Regions from separate parts of the Streptomyces sp. NBC_00669 genome, predicted to be linked through region 1. Evidence: riboswitches for the same ligand, from Rfam matches in the RefSeq annotation. Region 1 holds a riboswitch; each other region holds the start of a gene.
The links. Region 1 has a riboswitch for S-adenosylmethionine ahead of OG896_RS30005 (aminotransferase class V-fold PLP-dependent enzyme). Riboswitches for the same ligand answer to the same signal wherever they lie in the genome.
Positions count from the first base shown of each region.

Region 1 (2,258 bases):
GGTGCGGTAGCGCCACGCCGCACCGTCGCGGACGAGGGTCCGGACGGCCCCGAGGAAACGCTCGATGTGCTCCTCGGGCGTACCCGCCCCGAAGCTGACCCGCACGGCGTTCAGGGAGCGCTCGCCGGGCGCCGCGTCGGGCGCCCCGCACTCCCCCGGCTCGTCCGGCTCCGTGTCGAGCAGGGTCCGCACCAGCGGGTGCGCGCAGAACAGCCCGTCCCGCACCCCGATCCCGTACTCCGCCGAGAGCGCGGCCGCGAAGTGCGAGGAGTTCCAGCCGCGGACGACGAAGGAGAGCACGCCGACCCGGGCGGAGCCGGACCCGAACAGCGAGAGCACGCGGACCTCGGGAAGCTCGCCGAGCCCGTCCCGCAGCCGGGCCAGGAGTTCACGCTCACGGGTGACAAGGGAGTCGAAGCCGGCCTCGGTGAGCGCCTTGCACGCGGACGCGATGGCGTACGCGCCGATCACGTTCGGCGACCCGGCCTCGTGGCGGGCGGTGCCGGAGTGCCATTCGACGGACAGCCCGTCGCCGGAGCGCGCGACCTTGCGGGTGGCGCCGCCACCCGCGAGGTACGGCTCGGCGGCCCGCAGCCAGTCGGCCCGGCCGGCGAGCACCCCGGCGCCGAAGGGCGCGTAGAGCTTGTGCCCGGAGAAGGCGACCCAGTCGACGTCCAGCGCGGTGATGTCCACCGGGTGGTGCGGGGCGAGTTGGGCGGCGTCGAGCACGATCCGCGCGCCGTGCCGGTGCGCGGCGGCGGCCAGTTCCCGTACCGGCCAGATCTCGCCGGTGACGTTGGACGCGCCGGTCACGCAGACCAGCTTCGGGCCCTTGGGGGCGCCGTGCAGCGCCACGTCGAGGGAGGCGACGGCCTGTTCGGGGGTGCGCGGCGCGGGCAGGTACTCCACCCGCGCGCCCTCGGCACGCTGCCAGGGCAGCAGCGCGGCGTGGTGCTCGGTGTCGAAGACGAAGACGCGGGTGCCGGCCGGGAGCGCCGAGGCCAGCAGGTTGAGCGAGTCGGTGGTGGAGCGGGTGAAGATCAGCTCGTCGTCCGGGCGGCAGCCGAGGAACTCCGCGACGGTCTCGCGGCTCTGCTCGAACAGGTCGGTGGACAGCTGCGACAGGTAGCCGGCGCCGCGGTGCACGCTGCCGTAGTAGGGCGCGTAGGCGGCGACGTCGTCCCACACCCGCTGGAGGGCGGGGGCGCTGGCGGCGTAGTCGAGGGCGGCGTACCCCACTTCCCCGCCGGTGACGAGCGGCACCCGCACGTCACGGCCGAGCACGGGCAGCGGGGTGGTCGTACAGGCGGGGCAGTCGGTGGCGGCGGCGCCGGCGGCGGGGCGGGCGGCGGCGCTGACGCCAGTGGTGCTGGTGGTACCAGTGGTGCTGGTGGTGACGGTCAAGGCGAACTCCCGGCGGAAGGCAGGCGAAAGCACCACGAAGCGTGCAGCCGAAAGCGACTGCGCGGGCGGCGCGGAGCATGAAGATCGGGCGGAATTGCTGGTTGCAGAACCGGGGCCGACTGGCCCTAACGCATTCGCTTGCTCATGAAAGAACTCCCCAGTCCGGCTTGCTGTGAGCCTCGCTGCATCACAGCCTGGTCATCACCCGGGGCACCCCGCCTCGGACGGAGGGTTGCCGGACAGCGAGCCGGGGCCTTTGCGCTGTCACTCGTGACCTGGAACAAGATTGTGCCATACGGCGACGCGGGCGCAAGATGCCGTCCGCTCAGTGGACGGCGCCGCACGCCCGCGCCCGCACGCTCTGTACCGATATGCCCGTTTCACGCCCACCGGTGGTACGCGCCCGCGTACGTTCCGGTGTCCGCGCCGCGCCGCTAGCCGCGGGTGGCCGCCACCCACCGCTCCAGCACGGCCTCGGCCGCACCCGAGTCGATCGACTCCGCGGCCCGCTCCAGGCCCTTGATGATGCGCTCCTCCAGCGTGCCGCCGCTTGCCGGCGTCAACGCGGTCAGCGCGGCAGCCGAGTTGAGCAGCACCGCGTCCCGCACCGGCCCGCGCTCACCGGCGAGCAGCCGCCGGGCCACGTCCGCGTTGTACGACGCCTCGCCACCGCGCAGCGCCTCCACCGGCACCAGTTCCAGACCGACGTCCCGCGGGTCGAAGCCGGCGTGCTCGACCTTGCCGTCCCCGACCACCCACACCTGCGAGGTCGCGGTGGTGGTCAGCTCGTCCAGGCCGTCGTCACCGCGGAACACCAGTGCGGACGAGCCGCGTTCGGCGAGCACCCCGGCGAG
Region 1 covers NZ_CP109018.1:7,108,389-7,110,646, reverse strand. Annotated here, with positions in the region: gene OG896_RS30005 (aminotransferase class V-fold PLP-dependent enzyme) at 1-1,290, opposite strand, end outside; SAM riboswitch class IV at 1,563-1,680, opposite strand; gene trpD (anthranilate phosphoribosyltransferase) at 1,839-2,258, opposite strand, start outside.

Region 2 (2,258 bases), 660 kb from region 1:
GCCCGCCGCGAAGGAAGACGGCGCACGCGGTCCGACCGCGCGTCGATCACGGACGCCACGTCATCCGCGGTGCAGTGGAAGGGAGTTCGGGGTGGGGCGGGCAGGGCCGTACGTCGGCCGGGCCGACCCGGATGCGGGGGAGGGGCGCCGTACGCGGACGGACGGCGGTTCCGCGGGTCCCGCGGGTCCACGCTCAGGCGGGCGGCGTTGCCTCGCCCCAGCGATCAGCGGATGTCAGCCGGCAGCTTTCAACCAGCGTTCGGACAGCGGTTTTCCCAGTGCCGGCAGCGGTCAGCGGACCGCGAGCGTTCCCGGACACAGCGCGCTGCAGACCCGGAGCAGATCGACGTGCCGCCGGACCACCCGGGTCTGGGCGAAGCCGCGGGGGCAGAGCGCGAGGTCGCGTCGATGTGCGTCCATGCCCGTCCCCTCGCTCTCGCGGTGCCGCCGGCGTCGGGTGTCCCGGCCGGTCGTGTCGGTCGCATCGGGCCTGTTGACAGCACCCGTGTCCACAGCACGTTAACCGCAGGGCGGCGGTCAGACAATCCCCCTCGGTGCCGCACGCCGTCCGGAGCGACGGAGGTCACTCCCGCCGGGAGGGGATTGTGTTCGACCGCGCGACGGAGTTACCGTGCTTGCAGGTCATGAGCGTCAGCAACCAAGGCCCTGGCCGGCTGACCGGCAACCCTCCTGTCGCGGTGGGGTGCTCCAGGTGACGACCCGGCGGAGCCGAAGACGGCTCGGCAAGCGCGAGCTCGAACAGGCGTGAGCCGATCGAGGTGGGAGGTGGCGAAGTGCGCGGCAGCAGCGAGCAGTTGATGTCCGGCAACGCCCCCGTCACCGCCTCCGGCATCGTCACGTACTCACGGCGCCACATCGACCTGCAACGTGTCGCCGGCGCCCTGTGTCCGGGCGCGTCGACGGTCCGGCCGCCGCGTCAGGCCGGCTGACCCTTCCGCACCCCGCGCTCCGCGCGCACCCCTCCCTTCCGCCGACCCACCCGGGGACCCCGTTCCCGGCGCGGGCCCCGTCCGGTACCCGTTCGGCCTGCCCTCGTCGTACGCGGCACGCAGCACGCCGCGCATGCCGTGCCCGCCGCACCCCGCACTCCGCACGCCCCGCACGGTCCCGTCGGCCCCGCGCATCACGTACTCCGTCCAGTGCCGTACGGCGTACACCCCCGTCGTACGCCCACGCCGTACGCCCCGCCCACCTCACGCCCCGACCTCCACGTCCCGGCCACGCGCCCGCGGCCGTCCGAGCAGGAAGCGGTACGTCCATGTCCCGATCCACCACCCCCCTCCACCTGGCCGTCGCCCTCGACGGCGCCGGCTGGCACCCCGCGGCCTGGCGGGAGCCCGAGGCCCGGCCCGCCGACCTGTTCACCGCGTCGTACTGGGCCGACCTGGCCGCCGAGGCCGAACGCGGCCTGCTGGACCTGGTCACCATCGAGGACTCGCTCGGCCTGCAGTCCACCCTGCTCACCGGCCCCGACGAGCGCACCGACCAGGTGCGCGGCCGGCTGGACGCCGTACTGACCGCGGCCCGGATCGCGCCGCTGACCCGGCACATCGGCCTGCTGCCGGTCGCGGTGGTCACCCACACTGAGCCGTTCCACCTGTCGAAGGCCGTCGCCACCCTCGACTACGTCAGCGGCGGCCGGGCCGGAGTGCAGGTGCGGGTCTCCGCCCGGGCGGACGAGGCCGCGCACTTCGGCCGGCGCAGCCTGCCGCGGCTGCCGGTCACCGAACTGGACTCGCCCGCCGGACGCGCGCTGCTGGCGGAACTCTTCGGCGAGGCCGCCGACTACGTCGAGGTGGTGCGCCGGCTGTGGGACAGCTGGGAGGACGACGCGGAGATCCGCGACGTGGCCACCGGCCGCTTCATCGACCGCGACAAGCTGCACTACATCGACTTCGAGGGCCCGCACTTCAGCGTCAAGGGCCCCTCCATCACGCCGCGCCCGCCGCAGGGCCAGCCGGTGGTGGCCGCGCTCGCGCACCGCACCGAGCCGTTCCGGCTGGTCGCCGGATCGGCCGACCTCGGCTTCACCACCCCGCACGACACCGGCCAGGCGACGGCGATCGTCACCGAGATCCGCGAGGCGCAGGAGCGGGCCGGCCGGGCCGGCGAGACCGTTCACGTCTTCGCGGACCTGGTGGTCCTGCTCGACGAGGAACCCGGCCGCGCCGCCGAGCGCCGGGCCCGGCTGGACGCCCGGCTGGACGCGCCGTACGCCGGCGACGCCCTGGTCTTCG
Region 2 covers NZ_CP109018.1:7,766,445-7,768,702, forward strand. Annotated here, with positions in the region: gene OG896_RS32815 (hypothetical protein) at 292-420, opposite strand; SAM riboswitch class IV at 641-756, shown strand; gene OG896_RS32820 (putative leader peptide) at 795-950, shown strand; gene OG896_RS32825 (LLM class flavin-dependent oxidoreductase) at 1,280-2,258, shown strand, end outside.
Region 2: linked by a shared signal. The riboswitch ahead of OG896_RS32820 (putative leader peptide) and the one ahead of OG896_RS30005 (aminotransferase class V-fold PLP-dependent enzyme) in region 1 are both predicted to bind S-adenosylmethionine.

Region 3 (2,258 bases), 1.7 Mb from region 1:
CTTGTCGATCTTGGTGAGCTGCGAGCCGGACGCGATCGGGATGACCAGGTTGTCCGGCAGCCGCCAGCCGAGCTGCTCGGCGATCTCGTAGGCGAGCGTCTTGGAGCCCTCGCCGTAGTACGGCCGCAGGTTGACGTTGACGAAGCCCCAGCCCTCGCCGATCGGGTCGCCGATCAGCTCGGAGCAGAAGCGGTTCACGTCGTCGTAGGAGCCCTCGATGCCGACCAGTTCGCCGCCGTAGACCGCGGCCATCACGACCTTGCCGGCCTCCAGGTCGTGCGGGATGAACACGCAGGAGCGGAAGCCCGCCCGGGCGGCCGCGGCGCCGACCGCGCCGGCCAGGTTGCCGGTGGAGGAGCAGGACAGCGTGGTGAGGCCGAAGGTGCGGGCGGCCTCCAGCGCGATCGCGACCACCCGGTCCTTGAAGGAGTGGGTGGGGTTGCCGGAGTCGTCCTTGACGTGCAGGCCGCCGGTGATGCCCAGTTCTCGGGCGAGGTTGTCGGCCTTGACGAGCTTGGTCCAGCCGGGGTTGAGGTTCGGCTTGGTAGCGACGTCGACCGGCACCGGCAGCAGCGGGGCGTACCGCCAGATGTTGGTCGGCCCGGCCTCGATCCGCGCGCGCAGCGCCTCGGGGTCGCCGGTCGGCAGGTCGTAGGCCACTTCGAGCGGCCCGAAACACTCCAGGCAGGCGAAGACCGGGCTCAGCGGGTAGCGGGTGCCGCACTCCCGGCAGGACAGCGCGGCGGCCGGTCCGAACGGTGCGGGTGCTCCGGCGTCCTGGGCACCCTGGGCGCCGAGGGCGGAGTCGGTGGTGGTGGTACTTGCGACGGTTTGCGCAGCCATGACAGGCGAGGCCCTTTCTCCTCATCTTCCTCGCACGCGGGCGCGTCACGAGACGGAATTGGCACCTTCCCCACCGTGCTTGACCTCGCGGTCGGCGGGAGGGTTGCCGGGGCTTCTACGGGCCGTTCCCTCTGCCCCTCTGGATGAGCGGTATGGCGACCGGGCGGTACGGACCGCACCCGTCGCGTTTGTCACGCGCCACGCCCCCGGCATGCGGTGGCGTCACGCGTTGTTCAAGACTGTAACCGACACGGGCGGCGGTTGAGATAGTCGTCCGCACCGCGAGATGGATCACACGCCGGGCATCAGGGCGTGTCCGAGGGAGAGGACTCACGTGCTCGACGAGGTGGAGCACTGGCTGCGCGGGAGGTCGTGGTCGGCCGCCGACCGGCCGCTTGACCTGCTGCTCGCCGCCAAACGCGCGGCCGGCAGCCAGGGCACGGTCAGCGTGGTGCTGCCGGCGCTGGACGAGGAGGCCACCGTCGGTGCCATCGTGGCCGCGATCCGCCGGGACCTGATGTCCGCGCAAGTGCCGCTGGTGGACGAGCTGGTCGTCGTCGACTCCGGCTCGACCGACCGTACGGCCGAGGTCGCCGCCGCGGCGGGCGCCCGCGTGGTCGACCGGGACGCGATCCTGCCGCGGCTGCCGGCCGTGCCCGGCAAGGGCGAGGTGCTGTGGCGGTCGCTGCTGGTGACCAGCGGCGAGATCGTCTGCTTCGTCGACGCGGACCTGCGCGGGTTCGACGCCCGCTTCGTCTCCGGGATCGTCGGGCCGCTGCTCACCGAGCCCGCCGTGCAGCTGGTCAAGGCGATGTACGACCGCCCGCTGGAGACCGGCGGGACCGTGGTGCCCGCGGGCGGCGGCCGCGTCACCGAACTCGTCGCCCGCCCCCTGCTCAACCTGCACTGGCCGCAGCTGGCCGGCTTCGTCCAGCCGCTCGGCGGGGAGTACGCGGCCCGCCGCTCGCTGCTCGAACGGCTCCCGTTCCCGGTCGGGTACGGCGTCGAACTCGGCATGCTCATCGATGCGTTGGGCCTGGTCGGGCTGGACGCGCTCGGGCAGGTCGACGTCGGGGTGCGCCATCACCGGCACCAGGACGGCCAGGCGCTCGGGCGGATGGCGGCGGCGATCTACCGGACCGCGCAGGTCCGGCTCGCCCGGGGGCAACTGGTACGGCCGCGGCTCACGCAGTTCGGCCGCTCCGGCGCCGCCTTCGTCCCCAGCACCCACCCGGTCGACACGGAGGAGCGGCCCCCCATGAGCGTCCTGCCGGAATACCTCGCCCGCCGGGCGGCGTAGCGCGGCGTCGCGACGGGCGAAGGGCACCGAATACACGTTTGAGCTGCACGGTAAATGGCTAGGCTCGCGGCATGGAGGGATCTTCGCAGGGTGCCCGGATTCTGGTCGCGTCGAA
Region 3 covers NZ_CP109018.1:5,457,801-5,460,058, reverse strand. Annotated here, with positions in the region: gene thrC (threonine synthase) at 1-843, opposite strand, end outside; SAM riboswitch class I at 862-993, opposite strand; gene OG896_RS22875 (glucosyl-3-phosphoglycerate synthase) at 1,178-2,143, shown strand; gene OG896_RS22870 (alpha,alpha-trehalose-phosphate synthase (UDP-forming)) at 2,215-2,258, shown strand, end outside.
Region 3: linked by a shared signal. The riboswitch ahead of thrC (threonine synthase) and the one ahead of OG896_RS30005 (aminotransferase class V-fold PLP-dependent enzyme) in region 1 are both predicted to bind S-adenosylmethionine.